Regions from separate parts of the Lysinibacillus sp. IITD104 genome, predicted to be linked through region 2. Evidence: riboswitches for the same ligand, from Rfam matches in the RefSeq annotation. Region 2 holds a riboswitch; each other region holds the start of a gene.

The links. A riboswitch is a leader RNA that binds a small molecule or an ion and turns the genes downstream of it on or off. The one in region 2 is predicted to bind S-adenosylmethionine.
Region 1: linked by a shared signal. The riboswitch ahead of V1L66_RS05420 (methionine ABC transporter ATP-binding protein) and the one ahead of V1L66_RS20755 (O-acetylhomoserine aminocarboxypropyltransferase/cysteine synthase family protein) in region 2 are both predicted to bind S-adenosylmethionine.
Region 3: linked by a shared signal. The riboswitch ahead of V1L66_RS03165 (bifunctional homocysteine S-methyltransferase/methylenetetrahydrofolate reductase) and the one ahead of V1L66_RS20755 (O-acetylhomoserine aminocarboxypropyltransferase/cysteine synthase family protein) in region 2 are both predicted to bind S-adenosylmethionine.
Region 4: linked by a shared signal. The riboswitch ahead of metK (methionine adenosyltransferase) and the one ahead of V1L66_RS20755 (O-acetylhomoserine aminocarboxypropyltransferase/cysteine synthase family protein) in region 2 are both predicted to bind S-adenosylmethionine.

Annotation. Positions count from the first base shown of each region.
Region 1 covers NZ_JBAHYH020000001.1:1,055,286-1,060,916, forward strand. Annotated here, with positions in the region: gene V1L66_RS05395 (acyl-CoA dehydrogenase family protein) at 1-150, shown strand, start outside; gene V1L66_RS05400 (arsenate reductase family protein) at 334-690, shown strand; gene gcvH (glycine cleavage system protein GcvH) at 772-1,152, shown strand; gene V1L66_RS05410 (hypothetical protein) at 1,244-1,585, shown strand; gene V1L66_RS05415 (thioredoxin family protein) at 1,600-1,911, shown strand; SAM riboswitch class I at 1,968-2,071, shown strand; gene V1L66_RS05420 (methionine ABC transporter ATP-binding protein) at 2,154-3,182, shown strand; gene V1L66_RS05425 (methionine ABC transporter permease) at 3,172-3,840, shown strand; gene V1L66_RS05430 (MetQ/NlpA family ABC transporter substrate-binding protein) at 3,909-4,760, shown strand; gene V1L66_RS05435 (response regulator) at 4,963-5,631, shown strand, end outside.
Region 2 covers NZ_JBAHYH020000001.1:4,126,202-4,131,832, reverse strand. Annotated here, with positions in the region: gene V1L66_RS20770 (succinate CoA transferase) at 1-628, shown strand, start outside; gene V1L66_RS20765 (DASS family sodium-coupled anion symporter) at 701-2,182, opposite strand; gene V1L66_RS20760 (glycerol-3-phosphate acyltransferase) at 2,379-3,011, opposite strand; SAM riboswitch class I at 3,167-3,280, shown strand; gene V1L66_RS20755 (O-acetylhomoserine aminocarboxypropyltransferase/cysteine synthase family protein) at 3,398-4,699, shown strand; gene V1L66_RS20750 (hypothetical protein) at 5,032-5,418, shown strand.
Region 3 covers NZ_JBAHYH020000001.1:614,619-620,249, reverse strand. Annotated here, with positions in the region: gene metH (methionine synthase) at 1-500, opposite strand, end outside; gene V1L66_RS03165 (bifunctional homocysteine S-methyltransferase/methylenetetrahydrofolate reductase) at 493-2,340, opposite strand; SAM riboswitch class I at 2,430-2,530, opposite strand; gene V1L66_RS03160 (protoporphyrinogen oxidase) at 2,630-4,024, opposite strand; gene V1L66_RS03155 (methyl-accepting chemotaxis protein) at 4,837-5,574, opposite strand; partial or broken gene V1L66_RS03150 (protoglobin domain-containing protein) at 5,608-5,631, opposite strand, start outside.
Region 4 covers NZ_JBAHYH020000001.1:1,182,402-1,188,032, forward strand. Annotated here, with positions in the region: gene pckA (phosphoenolpyruvate carboxykinase (ATP)) at 1-1,547, opposite strand, end outside; SAM riboswitch class I at 1,937-2,055, shown strand; gene metK (methionine adenosyltransferase) at 2,314-3,510, shown strand; gene V1L66_RS06115 (gamma carbonic anhydrase family protein) at 3,690-4,202, opposite strand; gene V1L66_RS06120 (alpha/beta hydrolase) at 4,337-5,143, shown strand; gene V1L66_RS06125 (sodium:alanine symporter family protein) at 5,270-5,631, shown strand, end outside.

The DNA of each region.
Region 1 (5,631 bases), 3.1 Mb from region 2:
GACACAATTCTTGCTTCCGCAGATGGCGATGCAGCTCGTATGACATTATCTGCACTGCGTAAGCTAACTCGCAATAATCCATACAATTTAATTGCGAAGAAGCGTGAGGCTTCCGTTAAATTAATTGATGCTGAAAAATATATTGTTTAATAGTGCAAATTTAACCTAGCTATCTGCAAAAGATAGCTAGGTTTTTTATATGAGATGGATAATCGTAAAAGCAATGGATAAATTTGCACAACGGATGGATAAACTTACAAAAAAGAGTGAAGTTCACCATTGAAAACAACTATGATGGTATACTACAGAAAAAGACAGAAGAGGAGCATTGTAATGACGATTCAATTTTTCCATTATCCGAAATGTACAACATGTAAAAAGGCACAGAAGTGGTTAAATGAGCATGAGGTTTCCTATGAAGAGGTACATATCGCAGAGCAACCGCCAACTAAGGAAGAATTAACAGCTATTTGGCAAGCTAGTGGACAACCTTTGAAGAAATTTTTTAATACCTCAGGTATGAAATATCGTGAGCTTGGCTTAAAGGACAAGTTAGCAGAAATGACGGAGGATGAGCAGCTTGAGCTACTAGCTTCAGATGGTATGTTAATTAAACGTCCCATCGTCACAGATGGAAAAAAAGTTACTTTAGGTTTTAAAGAAGTAGATTTTGAGCAAGCTTGGAAATAACCGTATTAAACCTTGTATTTATAGGAGAAGTATGGCACACTGAAAGTGAATATATTACATATTTATGGAGGGGTTTTTTGCATGAGCACACCTAAAGACTTACGATACTCTGAAGAACATGAATGGGTAAAAGTAGAAGATGGAAAAGTACGTATCGGTATTACTCACTTCGCACAATCTGAATTAGGAGATATCGTATTCGTTGAGCTTCCACAAGTTGGCGACGAAATCAAAACAGATGATCCATTCGGTAGCGTAGAATCAGTAAAAACTGTTTCTGAATTATATGCACCCATCTCAGGTACTGTAGTGGAAGTAAATGCAGATTTAGAAGATAGCCCAGAATTCGTTAATGAATCACCATATGAAAAAGCATGGATGATCGTTGTTGAGCCTGCTGATGCATCAGAAGTTGAGAAACTAATGACAGCAGAGCAATACGAAGAAATGATCGCTGAATAAGACAAGCCATAATCGAAAAACGTCGGCAACTACCGGCGTTTTTTGTTATATAATGACTTATAAGTAGGGATCTCTAAATGGAGGTGGCGTAATGTTCGAGGGAAAATGCTTGATAGTAGAAGGGCGCTCAGATAAGCTACAAATTGAGCCTATTTTGAATGAGAATGTTACAATACTATGTACGAATGGTACAATTGGTGTGCATCAATTAGAAGAACTACTGGATCCCTATGAGGGCTGTGAGCTATTTACTTTTTTTGATGCAGATACTTCAGGCGATAAGCTACGTGCATTAATGGACAGACATTATCCAGAAGCTGAACATCTGCGCACAATGCCAACGTACAAGGAAGTAGAAACAACACCAAGAAAAGTGTTAGCGATGATTTTACTGCGTGCACATTTTTCAATCCATAATGAATATATTTTGTAAGGTTGCGTGAGTAAATGGAAGAATGGTCAACAGAGCAGTGGGAAGCGGCTAAACAGTCGGGAGAGAAAACTGCATTTTATTTATATACACCGATGTGTGGAACGTGTGCAGTGGCATCTAAAATGATGTCCATTATTGAACAATTACTGCCACAGCTACAAATAGGTAAAGCAAATATCAACTTTTTGGAACACATTGCCTATGAGCATCAGATTGAAAGTGTTCCATGTCTACTCATCAGTGATGGCGGAAAAGTGACAAAAAAGATTTATGCCTTTCAATCCGTACCATTTTTATATGAATTGTTAAAAAAATCAATTGACTGAACTTTACTAGCGTGGTAAAGTAACAAATATATTACTAAAACATTAAATATATCGAACTCTTATGAAGAGTGGCGGAGGGAAGTGCCCTATGAAGCCCGGCAACCATCACAATGTGAAAAGGTGCCAAATCACCCAAAGATTTTTCTTTGAAAGATGAGAGAACGGTTTAACGTATCATACGTGACCCCTTCTACTTGTCTGTGAGTGAAGGGGTTTTCTATATGAGAAAAGGAGTATTCGCTATGATCCAGCTTCAAAATATTACAAAGAAATACAAAACAACAAATGGCGAATTAACGGCAGTCAAAGACGTCAACCTTACTATTAATAAAGGTGAAATTTTTGGCATTATCGGCTATAGTGGCGCAGGTAAAAGTACCATGATTCGTTTACTAAACGGTTTAGAGAAACCAACAGCAGGAACAGTAACGGTGAACAATCAGGAATTTTCATCGATAAAAGGACAAAAGCTTAGAGCAGCTAGACAAAAGGTAAGTATGATTTTCCAGCATTTCAATTTACTTTGGTCGAGAACAGTTGCCGAAAATATAGCTTTCCCTTTAGAAATCGCAGGCTTTCCAAAGGCTCAACGTGAAGCACGTGTGAAGGAATTAATAGCCCTTGTAGGCTTAGAAGGGCGCGATAAGGCATATCCATCTCAGCTTTCTGGTGGACAAAAGCAGCGTGTAGGGATTGCACGTGCATTGGCGAATAATCCAGAGGTTTTACTATGTGATGAGGCGACATCAGCACTCGATCCTGAAACAACGGATGCCATTCTTGATTTACTCGTTGATATAAATGAACGCTTAGGCTTAACAATCGTCCTGATTACCCACGAAATGCATGTCATCCGCAAAATTTGTCATCGTGTAGCGGTGATGGAGGCAGGCGAAATTGTGGAACGTGGTGAGGTATTACAAGTCTTCCAAGCACCACAAGCAGCCATTACCAAAAAGTTTGTCTCTCAAATTACAGACACTAAGGAAACACAGGATACGGTAGCACAAATTAAAACAAACTATCCAACTGGACAACTTGTCAAATTAATTTTTGTTGGTGAAAAAACAGAACAGCCTGTCATCTCACATCTTGTGAAACAATTTGATGTAGAAGTAAGTATTGTTCACGGAAATATTTCGCAAACAAAAAATGGTGCATATGGTACATTGATTGTGCAAATTGATGGCACTCAGACAAACGTCACTGAAGCCCTTCGTTATTTAAATACAGTCGAAGTACAAACGGAGGTGATTGCAAATGCTAACTAACCTCTTTCCGAATGTAGACTGGGAAAATATGTGGCAAGCTACGTATGAAACTTTATACATGACAGCTATATCAACGGTTGTGACATTTATTCTAGGGTTAGTCATTGGTATCGTTCTATTTTTAACAAGCCCCAATCAGTTATGGGCAAATAAAATCGTTAACTTTTTAACAGGATCACTCGTTAATATTTTCCGTTCCATTCCATTTATCGTATTAATTATTTTATTAATTCCATTTACGAAGTTTTTACTAGGTACAATTCGAGGTGCCAATGCGGCGTTACCTGCTTTAATTATCGGTGCAGCACCGTTTTATGCTCGTATGGTATTAATTGCGTTACGTGAAATAGATAAAGGTGTTATTGAAGCAGCCCGTTCAATGGGGGCGAAAACTTCTACAATTATTTGGAAAGTATTGGTCCCTGAATCATTACCAGCTTTGATTTCTGGTATCACGGTAACGGCTGTTGCTCTTGTAGGTTATACAGCGATGGCAGGAATTATTGGTGCAGGTGGTCTTGGTAACTTAGCTTTCTTAGACGGCTTCCAGCGAAATCGCCAAGATGTGACATTAATGGCAACTATTTTGATCTTAGTAGTCGTATTTATTATTCAATGGATTGGTGATTTAATTACTGAAAAAATTGATAAACGCTAGCACGAAAATGAGGTTATTCCGGTTTTTACCGCTAACATATTTAAAACAAATACAAGGGAGTGTCATAAATGAAAAAGTTATTAGCAGGATTATTTTTATCAATACTTGTACTAGCATTAGCAGCTTGCGGTACAGATAAAAAAGAAGATGAAAAATCAGCATCTGGCGATCAAACAGATAGCAAAGAAAACGTAACATTAAAAGTAGGTGCTTCTAATACACCACACGCAGTTATTTTAGAAAAAGCAAAACCGATCTTAGCTAAAGAAGGCATAGACCTTGAAATTGAAACGTATACAGATTATGTTCTACCAAACCAAGATTTAGAGTCAAAAGATATTGATGCAAACTATTTCCAGCACATTCCTTACTTAGAGCTACAAATTAAAGACAATGGCTATGATTTCGTTAATGCAGGTGGCGTTCATATTGAACCAATCGGTATTTACTCTAAAAAATATAAAACGTTAGAAGACCTGCCTGAAGGCGCAACAATTTTACTTTCTAATTCAGTATCTGACCATGGTCGTATGCTGTCATTGTTAGAGGCTAAAGGCTTAATCAAATTAAAAGAAGGCATTGATAAAACAGCAGCAGAATTAAAGGATATTGAAGAAAATCCTAAAAACTTTAAATTCGATGCAAATACTGCCCCAGAAATGCTTGTACAAATGTACGAAAACGATGAAGGCGATGCAGTACTTATCAATTCTAACTTTGCCATCGATAACGGTTTAAACCCAATTGAAGATGCTATTTCTCTTGAAGATAAAGAATCTCCATATGTTAACATCATCGCTGTACGTGCAGGTGATGAATCAAAACCTGAAATTAAAAAATTATTAGAAGTATTAACATCTAAAGAAATCCAAGACTTCATTTTAGAAGAGTGGAAAGGTGCAGTAGTACCGGTTAAATAAGAATTAAAAATTTTATAAAAGGGTACATAAGTTTAACGACTTATGTACTCTTTTTTATTTGTAGTTAAATTGATGAGAAACTATGTATTTTTTATGACGTCTATTTATTGTTTAGTCACATTTATTACTATAGTAATGTTGTTAATCTACGAAATAAATGATAGAAAGTAATAATAAGAAAAAACTAGATGGAGTGATTCTAATGAATGATATAAAATTCACCCATGACATCATGCAAGAACATGAAGTAGAGCGCTACTTTAAAATATGGCGAGAAAGTGTTATTAGATCACGCCTTACTATAACAGCAGTCTTTTTAAAAACAGCTAATTCTACACAACCAAATGAAACCACGAATGATCAAGTTACCTCATTTTTACAATCGAAAATACGTAAGACAGATTTGCTTTTTCAATTATCCGATGGAAATCATTGGGGTATCTTTTTTTTACAAAGTAGTGATGTAGAAGCTAAAGCATTTTTAAAACGAATATTTGCCATCCTAAAAGCAGAACGGAAGTTTCAACATATTGCATTAAAGGCCTCTATAACAGAAATAAGAAATAATAACGTTATCTTTGAAGAGTTGTTAAATAAAAATAAACAAATGCTATCAGAGGATGAGCAATTAACGTGGAGTATAGCAGAAGTAAAAGATTATAGTGAGCAACCAACGGAATTAGTGAAAGTTAGTATTATTGAACAGAACGCTATTTTTAGACAAGTATTAGAGTCAACGCTAAACCAAATTGATATCCCTCATTTTACTCTGGATGTAAAGGCTTATGAGGATGGTTATAGCTTTTTACAATCGGATGATTATAAATCAGGGCATATGCATCTAATTCTTATGAATGATATTTTACCTCTA
Region 2 (5,631 bases):
ATTGATTGATGCAGGGAAAGTGAATTTTGCTTCTGCAACTTCTATTACCCTTTCTGAGCAAGTAGGAAACCGTGTTTATGGGAATTTTGAAAAATATGCTGATAAATTAGTGTTGCGCCCTCAAGAAATTTCAAATCAGCCTGAAATTATTCGCCGACTCGGATTAATCTCAGTGAATACGGCATTGGAATTAGATATTTACGGTAATGTTAATTCGACTCATGTTTCTGGTACAAAGATGATGAATGGTATCGGTGGGTCTGGAGACTTTGCACGTAATGCACGATTAGGGATATTTGTGACAAAGTCTTATGCTAAAGGTGGAGATATTTCGAGTATTGTCCCAATGGTCTCGCATGTGGATCATACAGAGCATGATGTTGATGTCATAGTAACTGAACAGGGCGTAGCAGATTTACGAGGACTTGCTCCAAAAGAACGAGTTGGGCTTATCATTGATAACTGTGCACATCCTGATTATAGGGAACAGCTGTGGCAGTACTTTAATGATGCCAATGAGGCAACGGGCGGACATCATACACCACATGACCTAGAAAAAGCACTATCATGGCACGTTAATTATGCGAAAAATGGTACGATGAAGGACCCTGCTTTCACGAAACAATAATACTACTTTAAAAGCCTTGAAGGACAGTTAGTCTGTTTCTTCAAGGCTTTTACTTTTTATTTAATCAAAGTCTTATAATAATCCAATCCATTTCCAATAAGTTGCAGAGAACAAAAGTACGAGAAGGAAACCAATAATGGTTAATGGAATGCCTGATTTCAAGAAATCCTTTGTTGTAAAGGAACCTGTACCATAGGCAAGCATGTTTTGTGGTGCACTAATTGGTAATAGGAAGCCAAAGCTTATGACGAATTGTTGCACAATAACAAAACCAACTTGATCCACATTAGCCGTTAATGTGGAGGCTAAAACGATAAACACAGGTATAAGTGCTGAGGCTAAGCTAGTTGCGCTTGCAAAGCCTAAATGAATCAAAATGTTAAATAAAGTTACGAGTGCGATTGTTGCTAGTAAAGGCATTGCATCTAGCCCAAGTGAACCAAAAACTTTATCTGATAACCATGCAGCACCTTTCGTATTCAGTAAAATGGTTCCTAGCATAATGCCTACTGCAAAGACGATAATTGTCCCCCATGGAATATGAGGCTCAACTTCCTTCCATGAATACACACCGATTTTAGGCATTAATAGAATAGCGATAGCAATAATTGTGACTGTTGTCGTATCGAAGGGATGTAATTTACCTTCAGTTGCCCAGAAAAATAGTAAAACTAAGGAAGTAACGATTAAGCGAATTTCAGGAGCCTTTAATGGGCCAAGCTCTGCAAGCTGTTTTTTGATGACCTCTTTACCACCTTCGATATTGCTAGTCTCAGGTTTAATTAACGCAATCATAATGAAAAATAAAACGATCGACATAATAATCGAGAAGGGAGCAGCGTAAAGTAGCCAAGCACCCCAGGAAATATCCACATTAAATTGCTCTTGGATAAAGTTTAAAGCCACCATATTTTGAGCTGCTGCAGTTTTAATGCCGATATTCCAAATGGAAACGGCTTGTACCGAAGTAATAACTAGCAAAGCAGCGAGCCGACTATCACGTGGTAAACCAAATGCTGCCACCATTCCAAGCAATATAGGTACTACAGCGCCAGCTCGTGCTGTAGCAGAAGGAACAAAAAATGCGAGGACGATAGAAACTAAAATGGCGCCAAATACGATAGCCTTTGTTTTCGTTCCTACCAGTGAAAGAATCCACAGAGCAAGTCGTTTATGTAGATTAGTAATTTGCATTGCAGCCGCTAGAAAAAGAGCTGCTGCTACTAAAGCAACGGCAGAATTACTAAAGCCACTTAAGGATAATTTTAATGCGCCAGCTGTTCCTAGCTCTGTAGATGGATCATCCATTGACGGAGCGAGTCCTAGTAAAACAGTTACTAGTGCAATGATCATGGCCGAGCTAACAGGATATGAAACAGCCTCTGTTACCCAAAGGATGACTGCAAAAGCTAAGATGGCTAAAGCTCGTTGCCCAGCTATAGGTAAATCGCCGTTATTAGGTAAAAAAGTAATAATGATTAGTAAAGCGAATGCTAAGCCAATCCATAGTGGCTTTAAGTTACGTTTTGTAGCTGCTTGTTTTGGTGAAGACATAATTTCTCATCCTTTCTACGATAAAAATGACGATTATTATCCATAACATCGGACTCCGTAATGTTTTATTAAGATAAGAATATGTCTATTTTATTGTAGAAAAAAAACCTGTGTAAAATAGATGTTTTTTACAGCAATATTAGTAGATAAAGAGAAAATATATGGTCATACAAAATACAAAAATATCCATAAAATATTATTTCTTTTTCTTAAAAGCAGTAGTTACTTTAGGCTCTGTCCCATTAACTAAACGTTTAATATTTTCTATATGCAGGATGATAGCTATGCCAAAAAGAAGGACAGCTATAATGGTTGGGCCAATGCCTGGAATCCATAAATAAGTTGCTGTACAAAAAACGAGATAAAATTCTAGAACACCAACAATTAAAAAATTTGTTGCAAAGGATAAAATAACAAATAAAATAAGTGCAAATAAACCAATTTTCCAATCAACAGCAAGTAAAATGCCAATGATGGAGGCCGTTCCTTTCCCGCCGTTGAAGCCCATATAGAATGGGAAATTATGACCTAAAATAACCCCAGCAGCCATAATGTAAGTAAGCAGCCATATTTGTTCTTGTGTCAAATGAGTGGCATCCGCTAGATAAAAATGTGCACCGATAATAGCGACAACGCCTTTGCCGATATCAATGAGGGCTACTAAAACGCCATATTTCCAGCCAAGGGAAAGAGTAGCATTCGAGGCACCCGCATTTCCGTGGCCAGCTTTTTTTAAATCAACCCCAGATAAAAATTGAGCCACTTTAGAGCCGTGAATACAGCCTATTAAATAGCCAATCATAAGAAAAATGATCACGGCCTTTACCATAAAAATACTCCTCTCAAAATTTTTTCTAAAATAGTGTATGCGTTCATATTACGTATAAGAGCAGACAGAAGTTTCGGAAAAAATAAAATTTACATGTTGACAGAAAAAAACTCTATGTTTATACTGTGTAACAACGATGGAAATTGAATCTCATACTCTTATCAAGAGCGGCGGAGGGATAGGCCCTATGATGCCCGGCAACCAGTAAGTAATGAGCTTACTAAGGTGCTAATTCCTACAGATTCTAACTTGGATCTGGCAGATAAGGGGAGGAAAACTTGCAACCGCAACCCTCTTCTTAGCTGAAGAGGGTTTTTTGTTTTCTACAGAAAAATCCTCCTCATCTCCGGTACCATCGTAAAAAAATAACCATTTGGAGGTACACAATGACAAATTTTAAACCAGAAACATTGCTGTTACATGGTGGTCAAGAGCCAGACCCAGTGACGGGTTCTCGGACAGTTCCAGTCTATCGCTCAACTGCTTTTGTATTTAAAGACACTGCTCATGCGCAACGTCTTTTTGCCCTAGAGGAAGTAGGGAATATTTACACACGAATTACCAATCCGACTGTTGATGTGTTTGAAAAACGTGTGGCTTTATTGGAAGGTGGAACAGCAGCAGTAGCACTTTCATCTGGTGCAGCGGCTATCGCATTTTCCATTTTAAATCTAGCTGGAGCTGGTGATGAGATAGTAGCAGCTAGTTCTTTATATGGCGGTACGTATAATTTATTTGCTAACACATTACCAAACTATGGTATTAAAACAATTTTTGTAGATGAAACAAACCCAGAGAATTTCAATGCGGCGATTACTGATAAAACAAAAGCTGTCTTTGCAGAAGTTTATGGTAATCCAAGCTTAAAGGTTTTAGATATTGAAGCAGTAGCTAAGATTGCACATGATAATGGGCTACCACTAATTATTGACAGCACGTTTGCTTCTCCTTATGGTTCTACACCTATTGAATATGGTGCAGATGTTGTTGTTCATTCAGCAACTAAATGGATAGGAGGCCATGGTACAACCTTAGGGGGCGTTGTTGTAGACGCTGGTAAGTTTGATTGGACTAGTGGGCGATTCCCAGGTTTTACTGAACCAGATGCCTCTTACCATGGGTTACGCTATGGAATTGATACAGCTTCTGCAGCCTTTGCTACAAAGCTACGCGTACAATTATTACGTGATTTTGGCCCAACATTAAGTGCAGATGCTGCCTTTAATTTGTTGCAAGGGTTAGAAACGCTTCATTTGCGTATCCCTAAACACAATGAGAATGCATTGGCAGTGGCTGAATATTTACAAAACCACCCATCTGTGGAGTATGTAAATTATAATGGCCTAGAAGATTTCCCGACACATGAGTTGGCAAAAAAATATTTAAGAAATGGCTTCGGTTCAGTGCTTACATTTGGCATCAAAGGTGGACGTGAAGCTGGGCGAAAGCTTATTGATAGCGTGAAGCTATTTTCACATGTAGCAAATGTAGGTGATGCTAAGTCATTAATTATACATCCTGCTTCTACTACCCATCAGCAGCTATCAGCAGACGAATTAGTTCAAGCTGGTGTAACCGAGTCGCTCATTCGCTTATCCATCGGTTTAGAGGCAGTAGAGGATATTATTGCTGATTTAGATCAAGCCATTACACAGGCAACAACAAGTGAACAAACTGTAGAAGCTTAAGATTTAGAACAGAGGGAAGAATGGTGTAGCGTTTACGTATTTTCTCATTCGATTTGCCTCATTTGGTAATGCGTTAAACGTTGCTACATCAACTATTTACAGCATCCGTTAATTATCAGAACCTTATAAAAAATAATACCAAGTAATTTTATATGTATTATTGACTTAATTAAATCCATGCTATATACTAGGAAATAAGTTAAGAGTACGGAAATTATTGTTAAAAAGGAAAATGTTTTCATAAGTGCTCCCCCACTTTTGAATATATAGAAGAGTAGTTGCCTAGCCAGTAACTGCTCTTCCAAAAAACTGATGATAAAGGAGTGTTTAAAATGGGTAACATCTATAGTGCGCAAAACATTGTATCCTATCTAATATATGAGCTAAATGAAGGACACGTTTTTGTCAACAATAAATCCATTCAACACCTTCTTACATCAGTCGAAAAGAAATGGCAACAAGTTTTTGGTCATACAGCATTTCAAGAACAAGTTTTTACTGAAAAAGAAGACTATACTGTTAAGGAAGTATTTGAGACATATGAACAGTACGGTGTGAGCCATATCTCACTTCCTGCCACAGAGATTTACTTAAAGTATGGTACATTTCAATTAGTGGAACGTACGTATGCAATACCAGATTTTACAGAAGAAGAAATTAGTCTTGTTCAACACGCTTTAGAACAATATCGCTATCAATTGCTTTCAAAAGCAAGTTAAAATCCCCTCATATTTTTATGCTCATTCTCTGCTGCTACAGGGAATGAGTTTTTTCTTTAAAGGGATTGTTATGAATGTCTGAGCATACATATATATAATAGAAGAAAGACATTCATATATTGAAATGTAAAGAGTCAATATTTGTTCAAATCTTATAGAATGATTAATAAAACGTATAATAAAGGGAATGAAACCGATTTCTTTTGCACATCT
Region 3 (5,631 bases), 3.5 Mb from region 2:
ATATCCTGACTTGTTTCTAATAACAGAACGTCGGCTCCTGCCTCAATTAATGCCTTTGCCTGTACATAGAAATTTTCCTCTAGCTCATCAAATGTAATACCACCAGTTACTGATAACGTTTTTGTTGTTGGCCCCATAGCCCCTGCAACAAAACGTGGCCAATCCGATGTTGAATAACGATCCACTGCTTGACGAGCAATTTCCACTGCACGCTTGTTAATTTCTTCGGCTTTTGCGCCAAGATCATATTCATTTAACACTAGAGGCGTCCCACCAAATGTATTAGTACAAATAATATCTGCGCCTGCCTCTAAGTATTTATGATGAATTTTTTCAATGACATCTGGTCTAGTAAGCACAAGATTTTCATTACAGCCATCTAGCTCCTCACCACCAAAATCTTCTGCTGATAAATTTTCGTTTTGTAGCATTGTTCCCATTGCGCCATCAAGAATTAAAATACGTTTCTCTAGTTGCTCTTCAATCGAGTGCTTAGCCATGTATACTTACTCCTTTTTTCTGTTCATCCAATTGCTCTATATATTTCATCAACTCTAGTGTCACATCGTAACGTAAAAATGGTGTAATAAGGTATATACCATTGAAGTATTGCGCAGCCACTTCAACTAATTCTTTAGCAATGGCAATTCCTTCCAATTTCGCTCGTTCCTTGTCTTCTCCACATACTTTCATTCTTGCCAAGGCATCTTCGGATAATTTGATACCTGGCACTTCATGATGTAAAAATTCAGCACTTTTATAACTCGTAACAGGCATAATGCCGATGTAAATAGGAGCTTGTAAATGCTTTGTTGCCTCATAAATTTCTACAATTTTTTCTTTCGTATACACTGGTTGAGAAATGAAGTAGTCTGCCCCATGCTCAATTTTCTTCTCTAAACGTGTCACAGCACGTTCTAACACACGGACGTTTGGATTAAATGCAGCAGCAACTGAAAAATTTGCTTTTTTACGAAGTGGTTTACCTGAGAAGGAAACCCCTTCATTTAACTGCTTAATTAATTGGATCAGCTCCATCGAAGATACATCATAAACACTTGTCGCACCTGGGAAGTCTCCCACTTTCGTTGGATCACCCGTAACAGCCAACACATCATGAATACCTAAAGCATTTAGACCCATTAAATGCGATTGAAGACCAATTAAGTTACGGTCTCGACATGTAATATGTGTTAGTGGGCGTACACCATGTGTACTCTTCAACAATGCTCCCATTGCAATATTGCTAATCCGTGGTGAGGCCAGTGAATTGTCTGCCATCATGACTACATCTGCACCTGCATCATACAATTGCTTTGCTCCTTCAAGGAATCCATCAATCTCTAAATGTCTAGGCGTATCCAACTCTACTATGACAGAGCGTTCACGTTTTACTTTTTCATGAAGAGGCTCATACTTTGGTGGCTCCGCTTCACGTACAATCTCAATCTTTTCAGGTTTCGCATGCTTCTCCTGAACCGGTGATAACTCTTCTAAATACTTCTTTGCTGCTGCAATATGTTTGGGTGTAGTACCACAGCAGCCCCCGATTAAACGTACACCTTGGTCACGTAATTCAACAGCTGCTCGACCAAAATAATCAGCTTCTGACTCATAAACGACACGTCCATCCTCTAAGTCAAGAAGTGACGCATTCGGATAGGCAGACATGAATGCCTTATTAGGAAGTTCTACACCTTCAAATGCTAGAATTGTATGGTGAGGACCTAGTCGACAATTGACGCCAACAATATCTGCACCGAGGGCTTCAAGCTCATGGAGAGCATTATTTAAAGACATCCCATTTTGTAAAACACCAGGCTCATGCATAGAAACTTGTGCAATAATTGGCAAATTTGTTTTTTCTCGTAGCATCTTTAAGGTTGCTGATAATTCTTCAAAATCATAATAGGTTTCGAGTAAAAGACCATCTGGATTCCCTGCCAGTAAGACACTTGCTTGTTCTTCAATAGTCGCTAATATTTCATCCAAGGTTGCATCACTTTTACGAATTCCCCGAATACCTCCAATTGTTCCTAAGACAAATTGACCGCCATCTGCCGCTGCTCGTTTTGCAATGGTAATAGCTGCTTCATTAAACTGTTGGACACGTGATTCTAATCCATAGCGAGCTAATTTGATGGCATTTGCACCGTACGTATTCGTTTGAATGATGTCAGCACCAGCCGCAATATATTCTCTATGAATCTTCTCAATTAACTCGGGTCTCTGAACATTCATTTCCTCATGGCAATACTCCAATCCATAGCCATATAGCACTGTGCCTATTGCACCGTCCGCTGTCAATACATGCGTTTTTAACTTTTCAAGCAATCCCATAAAACTAGCCTCTCTTCCTATGTCTCTATATAATAAAAAGCCCTCTTTCATAAAAAAAGAAGGCTTTAACGATTCATCATTGTTGTTCCTTCTCATCTTCGACTCAACGGTCTTCTGGATTTAGCACCTGACAATAAAGTTGGTTGCTGAAGCTTCAATGGGCCAGTCCCTCTGCTTCTCTTGATAAGAATTAAGTATGAATTTTTTAAATAATTAAAAGAATCATATCGTTTACTGACGAATGAGTCAAGACTATTTCACATAAGAAAGTTTTTTTCCACTTAAAACCTTAGAAATTGGCAAGTTCCTTTGCAAGCTCTTCACCAATTTTTTTCCCATTTTGAATGCAAGCACCAATACCTACGCCAAAATATGAGCACCCAGCAATGGATAAATTTGGATATTTTTCATGTAATTCATGTAGTAACCCTTGTAATGCTTCACGATGCGCTAGATCATATTTAGGCATTTGATCAATCCATTTTGTTACATTTACAACGGTTGGCTGTTCTTCTATTCCTAGGCTCTTTCTCACATCTTCTAAAGCAACTGCTGCCAATTCTTCATCCGTCATGGCACGTAGTTGCTCATAGGCTGGATTGATGCTCTTATAAAAGAGTCGCAAAAGTAATTTATTTTCTTTCGATGTATGCTTCCATTTGCGACTAGTCCAAGTAGCTGCATTACAAGTAACGTCTGAATTATGGGAAACAATATAGCCCGTTCCATCTGCTGGTAATCTAGAGTCCGGCACATCAAAACCTAAATAAATAGTAATCGCTGACGCTGTCGTAAATTGGTCAAAATAGCGATTTAAAGATTCATCCTGTAGTAGATTTTGGACAGTATCGTTTGGTAATGCTAAAACGACATATTCTGACTCAATAATTTCACCATTGGCTAAGGAAATTGTATAGTTCTTATCTTGTTTTTTAACATTTAGAGTAGTAACGCCCTTGATGATTTCTACATCGGATAATGTTTGTTCAAGTCGATCAATTAAAGAAGATAAACCATTTTTAAAGGATATAAATTTTTTGTTCGCTGCTTTAACAAATTGCTCACGATTCGCATCAAAGCCTCTAATAATACTTCCATAATCATTCTTATAATCAATCAGATACGGTAAAGTAGAGCCAATAGAAAGCTGATGTAAATCTCCCGAATAAACACCTGCAAGGACTGGTGCAATTTGATTTTTCACCAGTTCCTCTCCTAAATAGTAAGTTAAAAATTCACCGATTGAACTTTCCTTTGTGAAGCGATCGTTAGGTAATGTTAAATCCTTCAACGCTTCTTTTTTCCCTTGCTCGGAAATGAGTGTACTTTCCTCTAAGGATGTCAAACTCATCGGTATTCCAAAAGTTGAATCTGCTGGAATAGCGTGTAACTCATTATTCGTATAAATATAAGAAATACCTGTTTCGTTGTAGACTAGTTCCGCTTCAAAATCAAGCTCCTGTACAAGTTCCATAACACCTTGGTGACGCGCTACAATAGAATCAGCACCTGTTTCCATGATGAAACCTTGTTCATGTGCCGAATATAATTTGCCTCCTAAATATGTATTTTTTTCTATAAGTACTAGACGAACATCTAAATTATGTTCCTTCACTTGACGTTGCAAATAATGCATTGTACATAGTCCTGTAATACCGCCGCCTAAAACAACAACTGTTTTCATAGTAACCGCCCCTATTATTCGTTCTTTCTACAGTATAATCTTTTTTTCATTGAAAATTACGTTAAACCCTTTACAAATTTAGCAAAAATAGAGCTATTTCATCAGCGAAATAGCCCTCCTTAGTGTTGAAAAACAAAACAGTCAATTGAAAGGTAGAAATGGATTTCCGTTGCAGGCTACTTGCTTTCCTGTGGGCGAGCGCCGAATCGCTTCCTCCGCTACCGCTCCGTGCAGGGCTTCGCCTGTCTCGCTATCCCACGGGAGTCAAGTAGCCCTCCACTTCAACCCACTAACTTTTTAGCAAAGGTTTTCAAATAAAGTGAAGGTGCTCACTACTCTTTATGAAGAGGTGTTGTCACGCATCACTTCTCCACACTGAAAATAAGAGCTTATCCCCGCTAAGAATACAGATAATGGGCGATTTGATCGCTATGCTACTATGAAAAAAAAGTAAAGACACTTTGCAGAATGGTTGATTGGAGTGGAGCCAGCGTCACTCCTAGGGGATTTAGCGTCACAGAGGAGACCCTGGAACGAACGGAAGTGAGTGAAGCGGCTCCTCGGACGCCCCCTAGAAAGGACGCTGGCGGAACGGAAATCAACCCCTCACCCTGCAAAGTTGCCTTTTCTGCCGTTGACATCATCTTTTTTCAACAACATGTAGAGCTATTTCATCAGTGAAATAGCTCTCGCTTTCTGAATCTCTAAAAGATCCATCCTCTATTGCAATATTTATACAACAAACATTTTAATAGGTACTATAGTGTTTATTCCGTCTAAAAATAGAACAAATAGATGTAAATGTTAGTAGTCTATCCTTTTAAATTTTGCGCAAAGCTCGCTAATTTTTCTGCTGAATTCGTTACATCAGTAAATGAAGTGCCTAATTCACTTAATATGCCTACAATTGCTTGTATTTTCGTTGCCATACAATCATTTTGTTCTTTTGCTTCTGTCATAGCTCCCAAAATATTCGTAAATTGGCCTTCCGTTTGTAACATATTTTCCTCACCTGCTGCAACTTCATCTTGAATATTTGTCAAAGAATGCTCTAATTTTTCTGTTCGTTCACCCGTTTTTTTCAATAACAAAGCAACCGCTGTAACTGATTCTTTTGTCTGAATCGATAATTTACGCACTTCATCAGCCACTACACTAAAGCCCTTCCCCGCTTCACCAGCACGCGCTGCTTCAATTGCAGCATTCAAAGCCAATAGATTCGTTTGATTCGCAATATTGGTCACAACACTCATGATTGTTTCCATTTCCTTAGACATCCCTGATAATTGTTCAATATTTTCCTCTATATCGTGAAGAGAATTAATAATATTGAGCATATTTTGTGATTGATTTTTTAAACGTTCGCGACCCTCTAGTGCTTGATTTTCAGCTAATGTAGATACATCGAGTGACTTTTTGGCCAAATGTTTAATTTCGTCAGATTGCTTGCTTAAGCAGCAAAATGAATTATTTGTTTCCTGCGAAATTGTTGCAAGAGCTTCTGAAGAGTCTACAATCTGTCGTTCAATAACTTCTTTCTCATGCACCATTTTTTCCTTCAGTTGTTCGACAGTGTTTTCAAAAGCTTCTAAAACGAGTTGTTGCTC
Region 4 (5,631 bases), 2.9 Mb from region 2:
ACGTTTGAGAATTTCTTGAAGTTTTCATTGAATAAGCCTGCAAGCTCAGCAGCTTTTGCATCGTATGCAGCTTTATCTGCCCATGCTTCACGAGGGTTTAACACTTCTGAAGGTACACCTTCAACTGCTGTTGGAATGTGTAAACCAAACACAGCATCTTGTGTCGTTTCAACATCTGCTAATTTACCATCAATTGCTGCACGAACCATTGTACGTGTGTAAGAAAGTTTCATACGGCTACCTGTGCCATATTCGCCACCAGTCCAACCAGTGTTCACTAGGAATACTTGTGCACCGTGCTCGTCAATTTTTTGTCCTAACATTTCTGCATATACTGTAGCAGGAAGTGGAAGGAATGGAGAACCGAAACAAGTAGAGAAAACTGGTTCTGGCTCAGTTACACCACGTTCTGTTCCTGCAAGTTTAGAAGTGAACCCGCTTAGGAAGTGATACATTGCTTGTTCTTTTGTTAATTTACTGATTGGAGGTAACACGCCAAATGCATCAGCTGTTAGGAAGATGATTGTTTTTGGATGACCTGCAACAGAAGGATCAACGATATTTTCGATATATTGGATTGGGTAAGCTACACGTGTATTTTCTGTTAGAGAACCGTCATCATAGTCACAAATACGAGTTTCTGGATCAACAGCTACATTTTCTAATACAGAGCCGAAGCGAATTGCATTGTAGATTTCTGGTTCTTTTTCAGCAGAAAGATTGATTGTTTTTGCATAGCAACCACCCTCAATGTTGAACACACCATTATCAGACCAACCGTGTTCATCGTCACCGATAAGCTTACGATCTGGGTCAGCTGATAACGTCGTTTTACCAGTACCAGATAGACCGAAGAATAATGCCACATCGCCAGCTTCACCTACGTTTGCTGAACAGTGCATTGAAAGGATACCTTGTTGTGGTAATAAGTAGTTCATGATACCAAAAATAGATTTTTTCATTTCACCAGCATATTCAGTACCACCAATTAAAATAATTTTCTTTTCAAGTGATACGATAATGAATGTTTCAGAGGCAGTACCATCAACCGCAGGATCTGCTTTAAAGTTCGGAGCTGAGATGACAGTGAAGTCGGCAACATGAGAAGCTAATTCATCTGCTGTTGGACGGATAAATAATTGATGAGCAAAAAGATTGTGCCATGCGTATTCATTAATAACTTGAATGCTTAATTGTGAATCTTTGTCAGCACCTGCAAAGCCTTTGAATACGAATAACTCGTCACGTTCTTTTAAATATTTTATTACTTTTACATATAGGTTATCGAACACTTCAGAAGAAATTGGTTGGTTGACTTTACCCCAGTCAATTTGATCTTTTGTGCTTTCTTCTTCTACCGTATATTTATCTTTAGGTGAACGACCAGTGTATTTGCCAGTTTCTGCACGAACTGCGCCATCTACTGTTAACATTGCTTCACCACGAGATGTAGCTTTTTCTGCTAATTGTGGTACTGAAAGTTGAACATTAATGTTACCGCCGTTTAATAATTCCTTCAGTTCGTTTGCAATTTCTACTGAATTCATCGATTAAATACCATCCTTTTTTATAGTATTCCCTTGATTTAGAGGGATTTTTTCTTAATTTCAAAAATAGTATAACACAATTGCTTAAATAATCTATACTAATTAAGAAATTATTTTAGAGTTTTTACCACTTTTCAATAAACTGACAAAAAATAATGTTTTTCGAGTAGAATACCATCAATCCTACTGTAATTAGGCATGAAAATTGAGCCACACATATGTTACCACAAGTAGCTAGGTATGTTGTAGGGATTAATTTGCTTCTATTTACATCATCATCCAAGTATGAAAAGTTTTTGTGTAATAGGTTCTTTCCTTTCTATACAGTAATACATAAGAAAATATTTGACAACGTTCGACCTTTTGAGTAACATGAAATTGAACGGATACTCTTATCCCGAGCTGGTGGAGGGTCAGGCCCTGTGAAACCCGGCAACCTGCATGAACTATTTCACGACATGCGCTGGTGCCAACCTGATGCAAGGGAACATCCCTTGAACGATAAGAGTGAAAGGTTACGCAGTCATTATTCCTTTCCTCATGTAAAGTAACGTGAGAAAAGGATTTTTTTATTGTTAAAAATCAATGTAAAGGTAAGTATATGTAGTTCTTTCCTTATTATAATGACGGATCTTTCGAAATCCTCGTGTTAAAAGCAGCAGTAACGGCTTGAGAGTTCAATCCTTAGGAGCGGACTTGACATGGGTAATGAGTACCGTATTCATACACAACTACTTATTGTAAGAGTATTTAGGAGGAAAACCAAATGACAAACCGTCGACTGTTTACATCAGAGAGTGTAACAGAAGGACATCCAGATAAGATTTGTGACCAAATCTCGGATGCCATTTTAGATGCTATTTTAGCAGAAGATCCAAATGCGCGTGTAGCATGTGAAACAACTGTAACAACAGGATTAGTATTAGTAGCAGGAGAAATTACAACTTCTACTTATGTTGATATTAAAGGTATCGTTCGTGATACTGTAGCAGAAATTGGCTATACACGTGGTAAATATGGCTTCGATGCAGAAAACTTAGCGGTGCTTGTGGCGATTGGTGAACAATCACCTGATATTGCACAGGGTGTTGATCAGGCATTAGAGGCACGTGAAGGCTCTATGACAGATGCTGATATTGAAGCAATCGGTGCTGGTGACCAAGGCTTAATGTTTGGCTATGCATGTAATGAAACACCAGAGCTTATGCCATTACCAATTAGCTTGGCTCACAAATTAGCACGCCGTTTAACAGAAGTACGTAAATCAGGTGAACTTGCCTATTTACGTCCTGATGGTAAAACGCAGGTAACGATTGAATATGATGACAATAATGTACCCGTTCGCGTGGATACAATTGTTATTTCAACACAGCATGATGAAGAAGCAACACTTGAACAAATTCAAGCGGATTTAAAAGAATTTGTTATTGCACCCGTTGTACCGAGTGAATTATTAGATACTAACACTAAATACTTCATCAACCCAACTGGCCGTTTCGTAATTGGTGGACCAAAAGGCGATGCTGGATTAACAGGACGTAAAATCATTGTTGATACATACGGTGGTTATGCACGTCACGGTGGTGGTGCCTTCTCAGGTAAGGATGCAACCAAGGTAGACCGCTCAGCAGCATATGCGGCACGTTATGTAGCAAAAAACATCGTAGCAGCTGGCTTAGCAGAGCGTGCTGAAGTACAACTTGCCTATGCGATTGGCGTTGCTCAGCCTGTTTCCATTGCTGTCGATACATTTGGCACAGGTAGAGTAAAAGAAAGCGAGATCGTTGAATGGGTACGCGAGCTATTCGATTTACGCCCAGCAGGTATTATTAAAATGCTTGATCTTCGTCGTCCAATTTATAAACAAACTGCTGCGTATGGACATTTTGGTCGTACAGATTTAAATGTACCATGGGAGCAAATTGATAAAGCCGACGCACTACGAGAAAAAGCACGTTTATAAACTATTGAACTAAAGTAATGAAGTCATTAGAAAATTATTCTAATGTATTAATAAACAAAGGAGCAACATTGCTCCTTTTGTTTTTTTTACAAAAATACCTCGCTAGGATTCGTGAACATATTCGGTACACGAAAACGCGAGGGATTTTTTCGTTAGTATTGATTTTTTGTGTAGGTTATTTATTTCTGAAGTGATTTATAATATTGACCTTTTTCTGCGTATTCTCGTACGATGCGTTCCATATCCTCTTTATCTTCAGCATTTAATTCTCGGACAACTTTTGCTGGACGACCTAATGCTAAACTATTTGGAGGAATGACTTTACCAGGAGGTACTAGGCTTCCAGCTCCAATAAATGCACCTTCTCCAATCTCAGCTCCGTCTAAAATAATGGATCCCATACCAATTAAGGCATTTTTGCGAATTGTACAACTATGTAAAGTGACTTGGTGTCCAACTGTTACCTCATCTTCAATAATGAGCGGATATTTTGGGCTTTGGTGTAAACAGCAAAGATCCTGAATACTGACACGTTTACCGATAATCGTTGGGGAAACATCACCACGAATAACCGTATTAAACCAAATGGTTGTTTCGGCGCCAATTGTTACGTCGCCCGTAACAGTTGCGTAATCAGCAATGAAAACAGACGGATCGATCTTTGGCGTTTTATCTTTAAATGGATAAATCATGAAAATCGCCTCTTTTCTTTCTATAATGTAGTATTATCGTATCAAATACGCAACTTTATGGAAATATAAAATTAAAATGTGCTATTTATTTCGATATAATCAAAGTGTAATTATTTTTTAGGAGGACTATGTAAATGTGGAAATGGGAAGCTGATGGACAAGCAAAAGCTGTGATTGCTATTCTTCATGGTGCTTATGAAAATCACCGTTGGTATGCATGGCTGATAGAGAAATTAAGATTAGAAGGCTTCCACATAGTCATGGGGGATTTACCGAATCATGGTGGTAATGCAAGATTTGCTAGAGTCCATGATGAAGACTTCAAATTGTACAATAAGTATACACGAAACCTGATTGAAAATGCTTTTTCATATAATTTACCAACCTTTGTAATAGGGCATGGACTAGGTGCAACATTAATCCTCCATACACTGCAAAAGAGACAATATGAATGTGCAGGCATTATTTTAACATCACCTTGGTTGCAACTAAAGCTATTACCAGGTAAATTAACAAATGCTTTAACAAGTCTAAGTGCGTTAACAGCCAATGTTAAGTTGACACATGATATTACATTAGAGAAATTAACGCGTAGTGTTGAAGGCAGAGAAGAAATGAAAGATGATGTACCGCTCATGTCTGTTGTTTCTGTGAAATGGTATCGAGAACTTCAGCAAATGATGAAAAATTTAGTGATGCTGCCTAAAGGTGAAATGCCTAATATGCCTATGCTAATTATGACAGCTGAGAAGGATAAAATTACGGACACTCGCCAAACCCGAAATTGGCTTCATCAACAGGAATTCACAGAATTTCAGTTTAAAGAATGGGCAAATTGTTATCATAATTTATTTCATGAGGGAGAGCGCGAAGAAATTTATATGTATACACGAGATTTTATTAATAATGCTCTTCGAAGAATTGGTTATATAATTAAATAGGTTTATCCCCTTCCATTTACTAGGTTACTTACTTAAATATTGTTACTCAAAAATAATATTGTAATTTTCTGAAAAGTGTAATACTATAATGATCTAAAGTAAGGTATTTTAAATTGGAGGGGTAAAATGGATGTAATTGTGGAGAAGTTGAATGGTATTTTATGGGGACCATGGTTTATTTATGGTATCTTATTGATTGGGTTATTTTTCTCAATTATCACAAGGTTCCTACAGGTAAGGCACATTAAAGATATGTTTGTTTTAATGTTTAAAGGGGAGAAATCGGAAAAGGGAATATCCTCTTTCCAAGCAATGTCTATCGCATTATCAGGACGTGTAGGTACAGGTAATATTGCTGGTACTGCGACAGCAATTGGAATGGGAGGACCTGGTGCTGTCTTTTGGATGTGGGCAATCGCTTTCATTGGTGCGGCTACCGCGTATGTAGAATCAACATTAGCTCAAATCTATAAAGAAGAGAAAGATAC